One region of the Sporomusa termitida genome, then DNA from elsewhere that is predicted to be linked to it. Evidence: riboswitches for the same ligand, from Rfam matches in the RefSeq annotation. Region 1 holds a riboswitch; the other holds the start of a gene.
The links. Region 1 has a riboswitch for lysine ahead of SPTER_RS14590 (diaminopimelate decarboxylase family protein). Riboswitches for the same ligand answer to the same signal wherever they lie in the genome.
Positions count from the first base shown of each region.

Region 2: linked by a shared signal. The riboswitch ahead of dapB (4-hydroxy-tetrahydrodipicolinate reductase) and the one ahead of SPTER_RS14590 (diaminopimelate decarboxylase family protein) in region 1 are both predicted to bind lysine.

Region 1 covers NZ_CP036259.1:3,088,490-3,097,517, forward strand. The annotation lists gene SPTER_RS24810 (SDR family NAD(P)-dependent oxidoreductase) at 1-144, opposite strand, end outside; gene SPTER_RS14560 (hypothetical protein) at 793-1,410, shown strand; gene SPTER_RS14565 (MFS transporter) at 1,712-2,992, shown strand; partial or broken gene SPTER_RS25935 (hypothetical protein) at 2,994-3,047, opposite strand; tRNA gene SPTER_RS14575 (tRNA-Arg) at 3,410-3,486, opposite strand; gene SPTER_RS14580 (hexokinase family protein) at 3,771-5,027, opposite strand; gene SPTER_RS14585 (aspartyl-phosphate phosphatase Spo0E family protein) at 5,441-5,611, opposite strand; gene SPTER_RS14590 (diaminopimelate decarboxylase family protein) at 5,852-7,111, opposite strand; lysine riboswitch at 7,215-7,391, opposite strand; tRNA gene SPTER_RS14595 (tRNA-His) at 7,632-7,707, opposite strand; tRNA gene SPTER_RS14600 (tRNA-Met) at 7,715-7,790, opposite strand; tRNA gene SPTER_RS14605 (tRNA-Asn) at 8,116-8,191, opposite strand; rRNA gene SPTER_RS14610 (23S ribosomal RNA) at 8,496-9,028, opposite strand, start outside.
Region 2 covers NZ_CP036259.1:2,021,110-2,030,137, reverse strand. The annotation lists gene SPTER_RS09315 (ribonuclease J) at 1-483, opposite strand, end outside; gene dapA (4-hydroxy-tetrahydrodipicolinate synthase) at 751-1,632, opposite strand; gene dapG (aspartate kinase) at 1,648-2,868, opposite strand; gene SPTER_RS09300 (aspartate-semialdehyde dehydrogenase) at 2,880-3,911, opposite strand; gene dapB (4-hydroxy-tetrahydrodipicolinate reductase) at 3,954-4,748, opposite strand; lysine riboswitch at 4,859-5,029, opposite strand; gene SPTER_RS09290 (general stress protein) at 5,140-5,802, opposite strand; gene SPTER_RS09285 (YlmC/YmxH family sporulation protein) at 5,868-6,143, opposite strand; gene SPTER_RS09280 (hypothetical protein) at 6,152-6,472, opposite strand; gene SPTER_RS09275 (dCTP deaminase/dUTPase family protein) at 6,912-7,352, opposite strand; gene SPTER_RS09270 (M16 family metallopeptidase) at 7,366-8,619, opposite strand; gene SPTER_RS09265 (N-acetylmuramoyl-L-alanine amidase family protein) at 8,787-9,028, opposite strand, start outside.

The DNA of each region.
Region 1 (9,028 bases):
CTGCACCCGCAAAGCCGCGTCTCTGTTACTTGCCTTTGTGTAGTCAGTTTCGACCCCGCCATGAATTTTCTCATCCCGCTCCAGATAGTGGATGAGAACCTTACAGCCTTCCTGTGCCAGTGATTTTGCGATTTGCGCGCCGATGCCGGCACTGCGCCGGTTACAACCGCAGTCTTGTTTGCCAACCCCAGGTTCATAAAATACCGCCTCCTTAAGATTTTAAATTTTTATGAAATGCTGGTAATAAAAAAAGCCGGCAAAAAGCATACAGCACCTGATAGATGCAGAACGCTTCCCGCGGGCAACATCCGGATTATAGTAAAAAAGCGCAGCAAGCACACCTTGCCGCACATAATAATTTAGAAAGTGAAGCCGTCTGTCAGGTATGTTTATCAAAAGGGCAGCCCCAAAAAGAGTATTCCCTAACAAACTGCGCCTTTTGCAACTTTATTCAGTTGCTTGCCACCATAACAGACGAAACAAACATCAAAATCACACCTTTACCATTTATAGTACTACTATACTGTTATTTTCAGCGACTGTCAAACAACACAGGCTGCACATAAACAGTTTATTGTGGGCTGCATCCTACCGGCAACTCAAAAAATCCTGCTTTCAGATAAGGTGGATAATTACCGTCATTATCACTTAGATTGCTTTTGCAACAGTTCGTTTCCCGCTTATGGTTATTGTTTTATACGAATTGGGGAACTATAACGAAAAAAGGCCAGTTGTCTCTATGCCATCGATGTTTTTTCGAATGGAAAATAACTAATAAAAGAGGTTTGTAAAATGAATACTCATTTTAAAGAAGAAAGCAAGACGCCAAAATTAAAGCGCGAAGACCGTATCGCTCTGCATCGCCGGATGGCCGAAAGCTACCATAACGCTTATGCGCGAAAATCAGTAAAAGATGGTGCGACGTATGACGAATGGAAGTTTGCAGACAAAGCCGTATACTGGTCGCCTTATTTCGGCAACGAGCTCATACAGTTGAGCAAGCATCCCCTCTCCGTGGCTTCCTCCGCGACCATGGAAGCGAAGGCATACTCACTCCGATTTCCTGATTGGGGTCCGGCAGAATTTAAATGCTGGCCAGCCGATAATGGCTTCGCAATGAAAACACTGTTCGAGGGGCACACGCAAGACGGCACCAAGATGAGTTTTTATTCGTATGGTTTCGTCGAGACGAATGACCAGGGGGAGATCATGCGTTGGGAAACTCATGTCAGCGAAGAGTACAATGCCTTCCTTGATGTCGCAATCGGCGTGCATGGCCCCTTCCTTAACGGCAACCAACCATTAAGGAGGCGAAGGTTATCGAAGGTGGTCAGTCTCAGACTCTCAGCTTTCGATAAAATAAACGGCAGCGTCGAAATATTGGGTAAATGCTTAAGAACAAATACATAACAATTTGTATAGTGTAAATTATTGACAGGGCAAGGTTCTTCCTTGCCCTGTATTATTACCAGGGGGCAATCCTTCAATCTACATTTATTGTCTCAATACAATAATAATGTTAACTCCATAAATCCGAACGGCAAATGGGAATAAGCCTTTGTTCCGGTGCTAATAAACCCCTGCTCCAAATACCAATCCTTTAAGCGGGTTCAGGCTCAAAATGGCTATCGTTCAATAGCAAGAAAATACAATATAAAGCGATATAAAGTTGTTAAAATAGTGTCCAGCAATGCGCGGGAGGAGGCATTATATGAATAAAGGCACGAATCAGCAAAGTCGCCTGGGGTTGCCAGTTCATTATGGCTGGATTATCGCACTCATCACTTTTCTGGTGTTACTGATAGCCGGTGGAATTCGTTCGCTACCAACGGTTTTCATTGTTCCTTTTGAACATTACTTTGGCTGGAACCGGGCAATCATCACGTTTCCTCTGGCCGTTAATCTTTTACTATATGGGCTGTACGGACCGGTGGTTGCTGTCCTGATGGAGTTATATGGAGTCCGGCGCATCATGCTTTTGGCCTTGCTCCTGCTGAGCGGCGGCATCGGCCTGTCCGGCTGGATGCAGACGCCATGGCAAATGACCTTTTTGTGGGGAATTATCGTCGGCACCGGCACCGGCTTTTTGTCAACGGTTGTGGGATCAATTGTTGCCGTCCGTTGGTTTGTTACACATCGGGGGCTGGTTGTCGGGATATTTAGCGCCGCCGGCGCAGCGGGGCAGCTCATTTTCTTGTCGCTGTTTTCAAAACTGCTCGCAATATTATCCTGGCAAACAGTTGTGTGGTCTATTTCGCTCCTGGCGCTGACCGTTGCGGTATTTGTCGCATTAATAATGCGGAATACTCCCCGTGATGTCGGCCTGCTGCCATACGGGGCCTCGCTCGAACCCGCTCTGAAGCCGCTTCCACCAGTTGCGGCCGTTGCGCTGGTGCTCAAAGTGCTAAAAAGAGCTCTGCCAGTAAGAGAATTCTGGTTGCTGGCCGGCAGTTTTTTTGTCTGCGGCGCTACCAGCAATGGACTAATCGGGACGCATTTTATTCCTGCCTGCGTCGATCATGGTCTATTGGCAATGACCGCTGCGGGCCTGTTATCCGTAGCGGGAGTATTTAATGTGATGGGAGCAGCTGCGTCCGGCTGGCTCTCGGACAAATTCGACAATCGCTGGCTGCTGTTTTGGTATTACTGTCTGCGCGGTTTATCGCTGCTGTTCTTGCCCTTTGGCTTGGAGCAAAACAATATGAGTTTGCTATTTTTTATCGTTTTTTATGGTCTTGATTGGGCTGCTACCGTGCCCCCGACAGTACGCCTGACTGCCGATGTCTTTGGCGGGCAGCAAGGACCCGTTATATTTGGCTGGCTTATGGCGATTCACCAGGTAGGCGCGGCGTTGGCCGCTTGGGGCGGGGGAATCTTACATACCTGGATTGGCAATTACCTGGCAACCTTTGCGGCGGGGGGCGCCCTGTGTCTTATTGCCGCCGGCATGGTGGGCGTCATCCGAAAAGAAAAGCAAACCATGGCCGAATAAATTACCATTCATATTGACCGGGCGTAATGTCAAAATTCCTTTTAAAAGCTTTCTGAAAGTGGCTTTGATCGCAAAAACCAGCGGCGAAGGCTCTGCCACCAGGGGGTCACCGGCAGCCAGCAAATCAGTGGCTTTTTTCAAGCGGACCTGTAGTTGATAGGTATGAGGCCGGTTGATGGCCAATAGAATGAAAGAAGTTCGCGGGGAGGATAAAGGCCTGGAAGAATCAGAGAATGTACACAAAGCAATTCGCCACGTTGCTGCCAAATTGCTATAAAAACGAAAAAAGAGCTTTACGAGAACCTCGTAAAACCCTTGAGAATATTAGATGATGTTCCGCGCTACCGCTTGGAACTAAGCGATTCGCACCAATCAGACTTCGCCTATCGTCTCGACTTCTTGGGCTTTCTGCTTAAATGGCGACCCCGGCAGGATTCGAACCTGCGACCTTTTGATTCGTAGTCAAACGCTCTATCCAGCTGAGCTACGGAGTCATCTTCAATTAACTACTTGACTATTATATTATGAGAATCAAATAATGTCAACAGCGCAATCAGATCTTGCTGCCAAAAGCCATTGCTGCTTCTAGTGCGTCAAGTTGACGGAAGTTGCCAAGCAAGCAAATTTCAAAAGAATACGGCGGTTTAGCACAATTAAAATCGACCGGCTGAAGTTATCGGGCTCTTTTTACGGCTTACCCCTGCCGATTATAGCAGCGGTAGCGTCTAATAATAAACAAGCTGATCACAATACAGAGCAAGCTTGTTTATTATCTATTCTAGGATTTTGCATTACATACTGTGGCGGCAGCAATAGCCGCACCTATACCGGAGCCGTCTTTGCTTAGTTTAATGGTTATCTGCTTTGCATTTTGACTAAATATTTCAGATATAGCTTCCAATAAATGGGGCTTATACCCCGGCATCTTTTCATACAATGAGCCATCAACCGCAATTGTATGCCGCCTTGTTAACATCGGATCAATCTTAATCAATACGCCGGCCCATGTAGCTGCAACTAAACGGGCTGAACGCTTTGTAACAAGGCGGGCAGCGGCCCTGATTGCCGCAAGTTCACCAATCTCTAACCCAGTAATGCCCCAGCATCTGGCGGCCATATTGGCTACAGCGTCAAGTGCGGGCGATTCATCTGCCAAAACTGGTGAAATATCTTCTGTTGAAACGGAATAGGGAACCCCCAACCTGTCTGAAGCGCTATTTATATGCCCATCTGTTGCGAGCTTATGGACAATCAATCTCACCAGTTCACCCAAATATTGTCCTGACGCCATCTTCTCAAGTCGTTGAGAGCCAAATCTTTCACTAGCCTGATCTAATTGCCTGTCATATTCTGTCTGCTGAATCCCGTCAAAGTTACCGGATTCCAGATTAATAATCATAGGCTGCCCAGTCAGAGGATGACAAGGCTCAAGATAACAGGTATTATGGCCGGTTCCACAGATTGATCCTATAGAAGTGGCAGTATCGGTATAAGCAGTTGATAATAATGTACCGGTAGTGTCATTAATTATTGCCAGCGATTTAACATGGCTGCTTCCTTTGCGTTTTAGCGCCGCCTGCAACAGTTCGCCAATATTTCGGCCTTCAACCCCGCTAGTTTTGAATTCTTTAGTCCAACTGATTAACACGGCTTCATTAACACCATGCTGCCGGCAGGGGAAGGAAAACGTGTGCCCCAGGGGATAGGTACCACCCCTTGGTGCAACCTCCGATATTTTGCCGGCAATGAAATCAAAAAGCTCCAAACCAGAGGCTGATGCCGCAGTATAGTCATACTTTCCATTCTTATCTTTTAGCAGGGCCGAACGTTTGTCAATAATATTAACCTGCCCGTTACCAGCCAGTTCGACTAACAATACGCGAACATTAGTACCACCAAAATCAACAGCAATTACTTGCCCCTGTTCCCGGCCTGTCGGATTACCAAGAAAAGATGGTAGCAGTTTAAGGGAACTTGCCTTTCCTGTCAGCCCATTGCACATGTCATGTTGGAAACAGATGGCAATATCTCTCATAAAATCAGTAGATATAACAAACTGTTCCTCGATCAGTGCTAAAATTCCAGCTAATGTTTTCAGGATGATCTACCTCCGGGTTAATATATGATTAAATTAGCCTCCAGGTGTGAGGAGGCTATTTCTTATAATATTTACTTGGAGTAAAGATATACCTTATAACTCGCAGCAGACGAATGTATAGACGTATCAGCAGTCGTTTGAAATCCAGCCACACCATACTTAGGATAATAGCAGCAATAATAAGCATTCGTATGTTAACCGCAGTATAAAACTGATCGATTATAATAAACCCTACCACAGAAATGCCTATAAGACTAGTCCAGCTCATAAAAAACCTTCTTCCATTTGCTTATCATATTATGCTGTAATGAAAGAACTCGTACCGTAAGCAACATGCTGAATTATACTGCTTAACCATCCTGCTGAATACGATAATATTTGCTGATTTGGCTGTCTAGCAACTGACTGGTTTCTAAAACCTGAGGATCAGAGACTCCATAAGATGCAGCCAACAAATTCATCTGTCGCCGTAAATATTCTATTATATCAAGGATATTCAAAGCTTCGATATTTTTAGACAACGAGCGCGCCCCCACACAGAAAAATACCTCTTCTCAACAACAATTAACATTATAAACTATATTCCCTAAATTTGGAAGAAGGATTTTGTTGTTTTTGTGAAATTTTTTATATACTAAATATAGACTTTAAAGTCTATGTTTTTATTTCAAAACAACATCTCCGGAGATCGGGCTAATCAGTCCTGAATATTATAAGAAAATTCACCCGGCAAGAACCAGATGAATTTCTTAAACATTCTATTAGTTATCCAGTCCCGTAAAATCTAAAGTAGAAAAATAATCTTCAATAGTTTCTGCACGCCGAATCAGCTGAACACTGCCATCATGTTTCAGCATTAATTCAGCTGAACGCAATTTACCATTATAATTAAAGCCCATTGCATGACCATGTGCCCCGGCGTCATGAATGACCAATACATCGCCAATATCGATCATCGGCAGCTTGCGATTAACGGCAAATTTATCATTGTTTTCACACAGAGACCCGGTAACATCATAGATGTAGCCAAGCGGCCATTCTTCTTTACCGAGGACTGTAATGTGATGATAAGCACCATATAGGGCCGGACGCATTAAGTTAGCCATGCAAGCATCGAGTCCAACATAATTCTTATAGATTTCTTTTTTGTGTAACACTGTTGATACCAGATAGCCATATGGTCCGGTAATCATCCGTCCGCACTCCATGGCAATTTTGAGCGGTGCAAGCCCATTGGCGGCAATCTTAGTTTCATATGCCTTTTTGATTCCCTGGCTGATTGTCATAATATTAACCGGCTCTTGCTCTGGACGATAAGGAATACCAATCCCACCCCCGAAGTTAACAAATTCAACCTTAATATCCAGGGTACGATAAATTTCATTAATAAGGTCAAACATCATATTGGCGGTTTCCACAAAGTAGTTAGGATCAAGTTCATTGGAAATAACCATTGTATGAAGGCCAAACCGTTTTACGCCTCTGTTCTTCATAATCCGGTATGCATCCAAAAGCTGCTTTCTGGTCAGGCCATATTTAGACTCTTCCGGATTGCCAATAATTGAGTTGCCGCCTTCACGCAACGGTCCCGGATTATAGCGGAACGAAATTATATCAGGAATACCTGCATGTTTATCTAAGTAATCAATATGACTAATATCGTCCAGGTTAATAATAGCCCCTAATTCACGCGCTTTTTTAAACTCAATAGCCGGAGTATCATTAGAAGTCAAAATGATCTCTTCGCCACTCATACCGGCTTTTTCGGCCAAAATAAGCTCAGCCAGCGAACTGCAGTCAGCCCCCAGCCCTTCTTCCCTCAACACTTGTAAAATATACGGATTAGGAGTGGCTTTAACAGCAAAATACTCCTTAAACTCTGGTGCCCAGGCAAAGGCTTTAATTAAATTACGGACATTTTGTCTAATAGCTTGCTCATCATAAATATGAAACGGTGTTGGGTATTCTTTAATTACTTCTGTTAATTGTTCTTTTGTAAACGGTATCTCTTTCTCAGCCACGTGTTTCGCCTACCCTTCAAAAAATCAGTACATGTAATACAAAAAGCAGTCTGCGCTAAATCTCGCAAACTGCCTGGCAACAAAAGAATGCTCTTAACGGCTGGTGCAAGATAGCGCTCCACCTGTAATATCAGCAGGTGACAGTCTTACATTTCTTAAACGTAAAACCAGCAAAAATTTTCGGCAAAACTTTCACTTCGGCGGTCCGCCCCTTTCAGTACCATCATCGCTGCCAGCTCTGCATACTTACTGTTGGTCCTCCGCAACCTCTATCAGAAAACAGTTATTTAATTATGTCTATAATACCAGTGCACCCCAACCAATGTCAATATGCCATGGAGAAATCTTATTACATCTAGTTTTGCCATTTCCTATTCAGCAAATAGATTTTCCATAGTACCAGACACTGGTTTCCCTGCACACCTTTCCTTCTGGCATGCCAAAAGAAAACTTCTTGCGATGTAAGTAACATAAAAGGCGGAAATCTATCGACTAAAATAGATTCCCCGCCTTAAATATCTGGGGTGACTAGAGGGTCTCGAACCCTCGAATACCGGAGCCACAATCCGGCGTGTTAACCACTTCACCATAGCCACCATAAATTGGTTGCGGGAGTAGGACTTGAACCTACGACCTTCGGGTTATGAGCCCGACGAGCTACCAACTGCTCCATCCCGCGATATAAGCATAAGCAGAGAACCAGGTTTTTAGGAGCGACAGCGACGCGGAAACCTGTGTGAATCGCTTAGTTACGAGCGTTAGCGAGTAACCTCCTTATTCCCCTTCTCTAATTAATTCTCCAAAGATTGAATATGGCTCCTCGAGTAGGACTCGAACCAGCGACCGATCGGTCAACAGCCGAGTTACGACAGTTGATAGCATCCCATCTGCGTTGTTGTCAGTCCGGGCGTTCCCTCCGACGTACTTCCCAGTACGACTACGGTCACGTCCTCCTTCCGCCTAGCATATGGAATACTCTAAACTGTCTGAGCCTTAAATGGAATTGGCTCCTCGAGTAGGACTCGAACCTACGACCGATCGGTTAACAGCCGATTGCTCTACCAACTGAGCTATCGAGGAATTATAAACAGAGAACCATAAGCAGAGAACCAGGTTATTAGGAGCATCGCGACGCTAGAACCTGTGTGAATCGCTTAGTTCCAAGCGGAGCGCGGAACCTCCTAATTATCTCTTTGTTCCCTGAAAACTTCACAGAAGAAAGATTTGCGCAATAGTAATTTACTGGTTGCCAGCTCGGAGTTACAACATACATTATGGATGTTATCGCTCCGCTCTAACTAAGCGACTCACACATCTTCCCGTTTCGCTTTCGCTCGCGGCAAGCTGGTTCGCTGCTTATGTTTGCACGTCGTGCAAACGAGGTTAAGTCAAGTCCTCGGCCTATTAGTACCAGTCCGCTCCATGAATTGCTCCACTTCCACTCCTGGCCTATCTACCTTGTCTTCTTCAAGGGGCCTTACTTCTTGCGAATGACAGACCTCATCTTAAGGCTGGTTTCACGCTTAGATGCTTTCAGCGTTTATCCTTTCCGGACGTAGCTACCCAGCTCTACCCCTGGCGGGATAACTGGTACACCAGCGGTCCGTCCACTCCGGTCCTCTCGTACTAGGAGCAGTTCCCTTCAAGTCTCTTACGCCCGCGATGGATAGGGACCGAACTGTCTCACGACGTTCTGAACCCAGCTCACGTACCACTTTAATGGGCGAACAGCCCAACCCTTGGGACCTACTTCAGCCCCAGGATGTGATGAGCCGACATCGAGGTGCCAAACCTCCCCGTCGATATGGACTCTTGGGAGAGATTAGCCTGTTATCCCCAGGGTAGCTTTTATCCGTTGAGCGATGGCCCTTCCACTCGGTACCACCGGATCACTAAGCCCGACTTTCGTCCCTGCTC
Region 2 (9,028 bases), 1.1 Mb from region 1:
ATCAGTGACTTTACCGTCAACCGGTGTTTGATCAAGTTTAAAATCTCCTGTATGGACAATGACACCTACAGGCGTTTTAATTGATAAAGCCACCGAATCGGCGATGCTATGGCTTACCCGGATAAAGCCAATGGAAAAATGGCCGATTTGAATCTGATCCCCTGACTTAACAGCATGCAGGTTGCTGGCTGAAACATTGTTTTCCTTCAGGCGTCCCTCTAAGATCCCCAGCGTCAAGCGAGTTCCGTATACGGGAACGCTAAGCTGTTTTAACACATATGGCAAAGCACCAATATGGTCTTCATGCCCATGGGTTAAGACAATAGCCTTGACTAACTCACGGTTGTCCAACAGATAGCTGATATCGGGAATTACCAGATCAATGCCCAGCATGTCATCTTCCGGAAACATTAACCCTGCATCAACTACAATGATCTCATCACCATAACGGATTACCGTCATATTCTTGCCGATCTCCCCCATCCCGCCCAGAGGGATAATCTGTACCTTGCCTGGTTGTCGAGCCAAAAAAACATACACCTCCAAAAATATTAGTCAATTAAGTTGTAACTGCCCGTTCATTTAAGCACATCACTAGAAACCGGCCGTCCTGTCCACTTGTGAATAATTATAACCTATTTAGTATTCGCTGACAACAAGTGGTCTACTCGCTCTTAAATATTATATGCAAAACCTGCCTCCACATACAAAAAAAACCGGTAGCTCGCGCTACCGGTAACCGTTAAATAATTATAACACGCCTAATGCTTGCATGACCTTTGTAAGCTGCGCCGTTTCACCGGCAGTGGGCGGTACTAACGGCAGTCTTACCGGGCCGGCTTTGATACCGATCAGGTTAACCGCCTCTTTGATCGGAATGGGATTGGTGGTAACAAATATCACCCGGAAGAAAGGCAGGAGTTCCAGATGCAGGTCCTTAGCCTTGGCCATATCCCCGGCGTAAAAAGCGTTTACCATGGCCTGCATACGGCTGCCGACAATATGAGCGGCCACACTGATAACCCCCTGGCCGCCCACCGCCAGCACCGGCAGAGTCAGGGTATCATCACCGCTATATACTAAAAAGTCCTCAGGGGTAATACGAATGATTTCAGAAATTTGCTCCAAACTGCCGCTGGCTTCTTTTACAGCAGCAATATTCTCCAGTTCAGCCAGGCGGGCGATCGTGTCCGGCAAGATATTGGAACTCGTGCGTCCCGGTACATTATACACAATCAGTGGTAAGGTTGTGGACTCGGCTATCGCCCGGAAATGCTGGAATAACCCCTCCTGGGGCGGTTTGTTGTAATAGGGAGCAACGACCATGGCGCCATGGACGCCGGTTTGCTCGGCAAATTTAGTCAGTTCAACAGAGTCTCTGGTATCATTGGTACCTGTACCGGCAATGATTGTGGCCCTGTCGCCCACAGCCTCAAGTACAGCCGTATAAAGTTTAATTTTCTCATCTTTAGTCAGGGTTGCCGCTTCACCGGTACTGCCGGTGACAACAAGACCGTCTGAACCATTGTTTACAAGGTATTGAGCCAATTTAACAGCTTCACCATAATTAACACTGCCATCATTGTTAAACGGGGTTACCATAGCAGTTAAAATCCGCCCGAAATGCCTCATCAAACTCTCTCCTTCTTAATTTGATAAACCAAACTTCTCATGAAGTGATTTAACCGCCGCACCAACATCATTTTGCGGGACAAGTGCCGAGATGGAGGTATGAGAGTCTACGGTCTGAAGAATAGCGATTGTGTTATTTGATAATGCTTCGATAAAATTTGCCATCACACCGGGAACCTCACGCATGCCGCCGCCAACTACCGATACTTTGGCACAGTTCGCCAGGACTTCAATCTGATAGCCTTGCTGTTTCAGTTTCTCTGCCGCCTTATCCGTATGGTCGGCATTAATGGTAAACATAATTTGTCCGGGATGGACGTTAATCAGATCAACACTGATATCACTGTCAGCAAGCGTTTTAAATACTTTGTAACTGGCATCACTGGCCGTCGTTCCCGCTAGCTGCACCTTTATCTGAACCAGATTCGTCAGATAGGTTACTCCTGTTGCCACCCGGTCGATCACAACCGCATTACTGATATCCTCTTTGGCAATATTGGTAATTAACGTACCCGGTGCATCAGAAAAAGTCGATTTTACCACAAGCGGGATATTCTTCTGCATAGCAATCTCCACCGCCCGGGGATGAATGACCTTAGCCCCCTGATGGGCCAGCTGACATACCTCGGCATAGCTTATACAGTCAAGAATCCTGGCATTATCAACAATTCTCGGGTCGGCCGTCATAATGCCGTCAACATCTGTATATATTTCCACAAGCTCGGCATTGAGCGCTGCGCCCAGAACGGAAGCGGTCGTGTCACTGCCGCCCCGCCCCAGGGTGGTAAATTCGCCTTCATTGGTCATGCCCTGAAAACCGCAGACAACAGGAACTTTACCCTGCCGCAAGAGGCAAATGATACGGGCCGGATCACTTTTTAGAATCCTGGCATTATTAAAGTTTGCATCAGTCACAATACCTGCATTCCCGCCTGTCAGCATAACGGCCTCCAGGCCGGCGGCCTGCAGGGTTCCAGCCATGACGACCGCTGAAATCATCTCGCCGCAGTACATAATCTGATCAAGCTCACGGGCCGCAATCTGTTTAAAGGCTGATTGAGCAATGCCGATCAAGGTGTCTGTTGCATAGGGGGCACCCTTGCGTCCCATGGCCGATACGACTACCACCGGACTGAAGCCTTGCTCGCGGGCGCGCTTAACTTTATGCAAAACCAGTTCCCGTACTTCGGGTGACGCAACCGATGTCCCCCCGAACTTCTGGACGATTATCCGCATTTTTTTACACCTCAAATTAAATTATGCTCAGCCATGTACTCAGCAATCTGCACAGCGTTTAAGGCCGCACCTTTTCGGATTTGATCGCCTACTACCCACATATTTAATCCGTGAGGCACAGTTTTGTCGGCCCGGATCCGGCCCACAAACACTTCATTTTTATCTGAAGTGTATAAAGGCATCGGATATACCATTTCTGCCGGATCATCCTGGACTATCACCCCGGGGAAACCGGCCAGTAATTGTTTAGCTTCTTTAGGCGACAGCGGTCCGTCAAGCTCTATGTTCACTGATTCCGCATGACTGCGGTATACCGGCACCCGTACCGTCGTAGCCGTGATGCCGATGGTATAGTCATTCAAAATTTTATGGGTTTCATGGACCATTTTCATTTCTTCTTTGGTGTAATCGTCATCGACAAATACGTCAATCTGCGGCAGCAGGTTAAAGGCAATCTGGTAGTGCTTAGGCAGGCTGGCACCGGGCAGAATATTGGCCTCAACCGGCCGGTCCGCCAAAAGTGCGGTTACCTGATTTGTCAGTTCGTCGATGGCTTCTTTGCCGGCCCCGGAAACGGCCTGATAGGTGGAAACAACTATGCGCTTGATTTTGACAGCATTATAGATTGGCTTCAGCGCCATTACCATAATAATTGTGGAACAGTTTGGATTAGCAATAATGCCTTTATGCTGCCTGATCGCCTCAGGATTAACCTCAGGCACTACCAGCGGGACTTCCGGGTCCATCCGGAAGGCACTGGAGTTATCAATAACAACGGCACCGTGTTTGACTGCCGCCGGTGCTAAGGCCTTGCTGGTCGAACCACCGGCAAACAGGGCAATTTGCACATCTTTAAAAGACTCGGGCTTAGCTGCTTCAACTATGTAATCCTTGCCCATAAAATGAATGACCTTGCCGGCCGAGCGCTCCGAGGCCAGCAGCTTTAATTCATTAAACGGAAAATTCCGCTCTTCGATCAGCTTCAGAAATTCCTGGCCAACAGCCCCTGTTGCTCCTAAAATTGCTACATTATATTTTTTCATTTCAACAACTCCCCCATATGTTTGGCGTTATCATGCGCACCTTTACCCCACTATATCCTCAAGGCCATAAGTCAGCCCGTCAACAGTAAGCACTTTTTTACAGGCCAGTATCACACCCGGCATAAATGACTCCCGTGATATTGAGTCATGACGAATCGTGAGCGTTTGACCCAGGCCGCCGAAAATAACCTCCTGATGCGCCACATAGCCCGGCAGGCGGACACTATGCAGCCTGATCCCGGCCAGATCGCCGCCCCGGGCTCCTGTCAGCTTTTCGATCTCCGCCGGATGACCCTGGCGCAGTTCCCCCCTGACCTTGGTAATAAGTTCAGCAGTTTTAAGGGCCGTACCGGAAGGAGCATCCAGTTTCTGGTCATGATGCCTTTCAATGATCTCAACATGGGGCAGGTATTTTGCTGCCTGCTGCGATAATTTCATCATCAAAATAGCGCCAATGGCAAAATTAGGGGCAATAATTGCATTAACCTTGGCTGCCGCACACAGCCGGCGGGCCTCATCTAAATCAGCCGCCGCCAGGCCGGTAGTGCCGACGACAGGACATACCCCGTGTTTTATTGCGACTCTGATATTGTTCATGACCGATTGGGGGTTGGTAAAATCCACCATTACCTGGGGATTCGTTTCACTAATAACTGTTGCCAGGTCCTTGCCGACAGTCACCCCGGTCTTGCCGGCCCCCATGAGCTCCCCCGCATCGGCAAAATCAGAATGTATATCCACTGCCCCCACTAAACGCAAGTGCTCATCCTGATATACGGCCCGCAGGACCTCCCGGCCCATTTTACCGTAAGCGCCACAAACCATTACCCTAATCAAGCGCTATCCACCTCCTGTTAATAAGAAAAGCAGCCGGTGAGCGCTTCTCGCCGGCTGCCATATGGCAACGTTTTCTGACAATAGGAAAATATAATATATCCTCCCTAATCAGATGAGATAGCACTCCACCAAGTAATGGTGACAGTCTTAAACCTGTTTGATATAAGACCAATAAGTAGACCCGGCAGTCTATCTTACTTCGGCGGTCGCCCCTTTCCTTTCAGGTCAATGATGCCACTCTTACTGAAAGTACTCTTAACTCCCGCACCTCTACTTCATCCTGTACAGGATGTTGCTTATTCATTTTATACACATTTTATAATAAAGGTTCCAGTATTGTCAATAAATATTGAAAGCTGCACTCCTTTCAGACAACAGAGAACCAGTCTGATTATTTTAAGGCGTGGGTTTCCACATCCTTAGCCCCGTTTTGGCGGAGGATCTGAGCCGCCTGATTAACCTTAGCCGCGTCAGAGCGGATGATGGCGAGAATTCCGCCTTGGGCAACCTGCTGCTCATAGCGTTTGCCCGCTTCGGCCGGAATGCCCCAGTCAATCAAACCACCGGCAATACCGCCGGCGACAGCGCCGCTTAAGGCCGCGGCAATCGGGCCGGCTGCCAGGATTGGTCCCACACCGGGAATAGCCAGCGCACCTGCACCTAACAGCAAGCCGCCAATACCGCCTAAAGTCCCGCCCGTCAGCGCCCCGTCGGTAATATCATCCTCAAAATATTCGCTCCCCTGCTGGTTTTGCTTGCTTTTTTTGTCTTTGGAAACAATATTGATTTCTTCTGTTGTAAACCCCTGGGCTCTCAGGGCACTAACACCTTTTTCCGCATCAGCGCGGGAATTAAATACGCCAATTACGCTTTTAATGCCTTGTCCACCGGATTGCATGGTTGCCTGTTGAGTATTAGACGCAGTACTTGCACTTGCTGCCTGAGGCTGGGCATTGGAATAGTTATTAACCAAGGCGTTGCCTGCCTGACCTTCAGTTTGCGCCATTGTCTGATTCACCGTATTGTCCTGATTGTTATTACTGGTTGTCGTCATTGTAAAACCTCCTAACAATAGTCTGATATTCAGCCTACTGTTAGGTTTAACCAGCACTGGATTTTTTATTCCCGGTCAAATCTTGAATACATACGATCATAGGCATTATTTAGATCAACAATAACAACCTCGTCGCCAATACGCCTGATCGCATGCCAGGGAATTGTTGTGATTTGATTATCGCTTAAAAACTGAAAAACGGTTTTATGCTTTGGCAGTATCAAGCCGCTGATTGCGCCGGTACGACTGTCAAAAGCCAGGTCACATTCACTAATCGTACCCAAACGGGTACCATCGCCTAAATTTATCACTTCTTTACCCGTCATTTCACTGATTCGCATCTAGCCACCTACTTCTTTTGAAATAATTTACTAATAGCCGGCTGAATCACTGCTATCCCAATCGCCGTCATTGCCAGTGGGTCAAAAGACAATATGCTTACTGTAATCCGTTCCGGCATTTCAAGTTTTAAAAAGGAAACAATCATAACCATCGACAGATAAACACCGCCGGCAGTAGCTACCAATTCCTGCACAGCAATGGAAAACGGCGATGGCCGCGGCTCAACCTGCGGCAGGTTGTCTAATGCCAGGCGGCAGTGGCAGACCCGCAGCCAGATTGACCACATAATAGCCAGGATAATCACTACTAAAATTGCCCACGTATACAAAGAACCACCCCTTAAGCTGCTTCTACCAATGTATATGCAGCTTACAAGAGAATATGAAAAAAATTAAGAAAAACCGCTATCGCGGTCCTTTGGCTTTGCACACGTCAGTTGATCTGGAATGCAAGGGCAGTGCCTTACTTTTGTCATTGCCACAAAAGTAAGCAAAAAGTCTTGGCCCAGAGCCTCCAAAAGCTGAAAAGCCGGGCGATATTCCTAAAATCCGCAAACTCGCTACGCGCTCAAACAGTGCGGATTTCTTAACGGAATACCGCCCGGCTTTTCTCCTACGGAACGCTTTTTCCGGCAAAGGGCCGGGGGGTTACCGGGGGTGCGGGGGCACCGTCTCTGCTCAAGCTGGGCATTGACCTTGGTCCCCTTATTTTATAAGGACTTTCAGCCTCGCAATTCTGGTAGGACAAGGAAAACTCCTTGAAGTTTTTCAGCCGGTGCTGCCCAAACCGCCCAGCCGGTCTCCGCCCGGACAGTCATGATCAGCAAGTAAATATTTATAGAAAATTCCCTGCGCCAGCCGGGTCCCTTTTGTGATCAACACCGGCTGGTCGCTATGGTTAAAAACGGCGATCATGATATGCCCCTCATTAGCCGGATTATTGTAGTAATCGGCATCGATAATTCCCTGGCCGTTAATCAGGCTTAAGCCCTGTTTTACGGCCAGCCCGGAACGGATATGAATACCCAGATATTCATCGCCCGCCATATAGGCTTTGAGACCTGTAGGCACTAAGGTAACCTTGCCCGGCAACAATGTTCTGTCCTGGGCGGCGGCCATATCATAGCCGGCACTTGCTGCCGTTTTACGAACAGGCAGGCTGATGCCGCTGTCCAGATACTGACTAACTATTTCAAAGCCTCTAACCATACTATCCCCCCCTTTAAAAACTGATATTTGCATTGATATCCTTGGCCTCAACAGGTCCAAGGGCAGTAAAGCACAGATTTTCGGTTGTAAACATATGCTCAATCATTTGGTTAATATCTTGCAATGATACTTTATCTATTTTATTAACAACCTCTTCCAGCGCAACATATTTCCCTAAGGTAATCTCCATCTTACCAATGCGTGACATCCGGCTGCTTGAGCTTTCCAGGCCCAGCAGCAGATTCCCTTTTATCTGTTCTTTTGACTTTGTCAGTTCCTGCCGGCTGATGCCCTGCTGCTTCATTGCGTTCAGGTTAGCCATGATAAGCGCTAATACCTCATTAACATTGCTGGGACGGGTCCCGGCATAAATGGTCAGCAACCCGGCATCCTTATAGTTATTCTGATAAGAGTATACCGAGTAAGCCAGCCCGCGCTCTTCCCGGATCGCCTGGAATAACCGGGAACTGATGCCGCCGCCCAAAATATTATTCATGATATACACCGGATAAATTTCCGGATGATTCTGAGGGACGCTCACTGTACCTAAGCAGATATGCACCTGTTCAATATCTTTGCTGATCACCGTTCTGGCCGGTGTGAGCACCGGTGCCGTTATGACCGGATTTCTCTTGGTCCCGGCCATAATGGCAAAGTAACGTGTTGCCAAATTCACCAATTCAGCATGGGTCACATTGCCTGAGGCGGCAATAACAACGTTGTCGGCGGTATAAAAGTCCTGGTAATACTCGGTTACCAGCTTACGGCTGAACCGGCCGATGGAATCGGTGGTACCGAGAATATTCCGGCCCAGAGGGTGCCCGGTCCAAGTGGTGCCAAGATGAATATCATGCACCAGTTCATCTGGTGAATCCTCATACATGTGCACCTCTTCAAGTACTACCTGGCGTTCCCGGTCAATATCATCTTCGGCAAACTTCGATGCCAACAGCATATCACTGAGAACATCCATCGCTAAATCCGCCTGGGAATCGAGGACTTTTAAGTAATAACAGGTATATTCCTTCGCTGTAAAAGCATTAAGCTGACCGCCGACGGCATCAACCGTTTCAGCGATGTCTTTGGCCGAGCGTCTGGCCGTACCTTTAAACATCAGGTGCTCAATAAAATGGGAAATCCCATGATTATATTCTTCTTCCCATCTTGAGCCTGTGCCAATCCATACCCCCATTGTTACTGATTTAACATACGGAATTGTTTCGGAAACTACACGAATCCCATTAGGTAATACTGACTTTTGATACATTAAAATCTCCTTTTCATACGCAAATAGAGAGGCCATCAATACAGTAAGCTTGCCAGCTAAAAATAACTTGCCGCGATAATTATACTCCCTATTATACCTAATATTGCCGAAGAAAAAAACAGAGATTTCGAATTAACGTTTGTCTCTGTTTAATAAGTGTAAGCGGTTTAATTATTGAAGTATTGGACCGCTCCGTTAAAAATACCCTGGGCCATTTGATTCCGGTAGCTATCCTCCTGCAGCTTACGGGCTTCCCCGGCATTACTAACAAAACCCATCTCCACTAAAATGCTGGGCATTGTCGTATTGCGCAGAACATAGAAAGTTGCCGAGGAGGTGCCTTTGTCCACAGCACCGGTTTCTCTAATGATATTATCCTGTACTGTCTGCGCCAGTTTGGACGACTTGC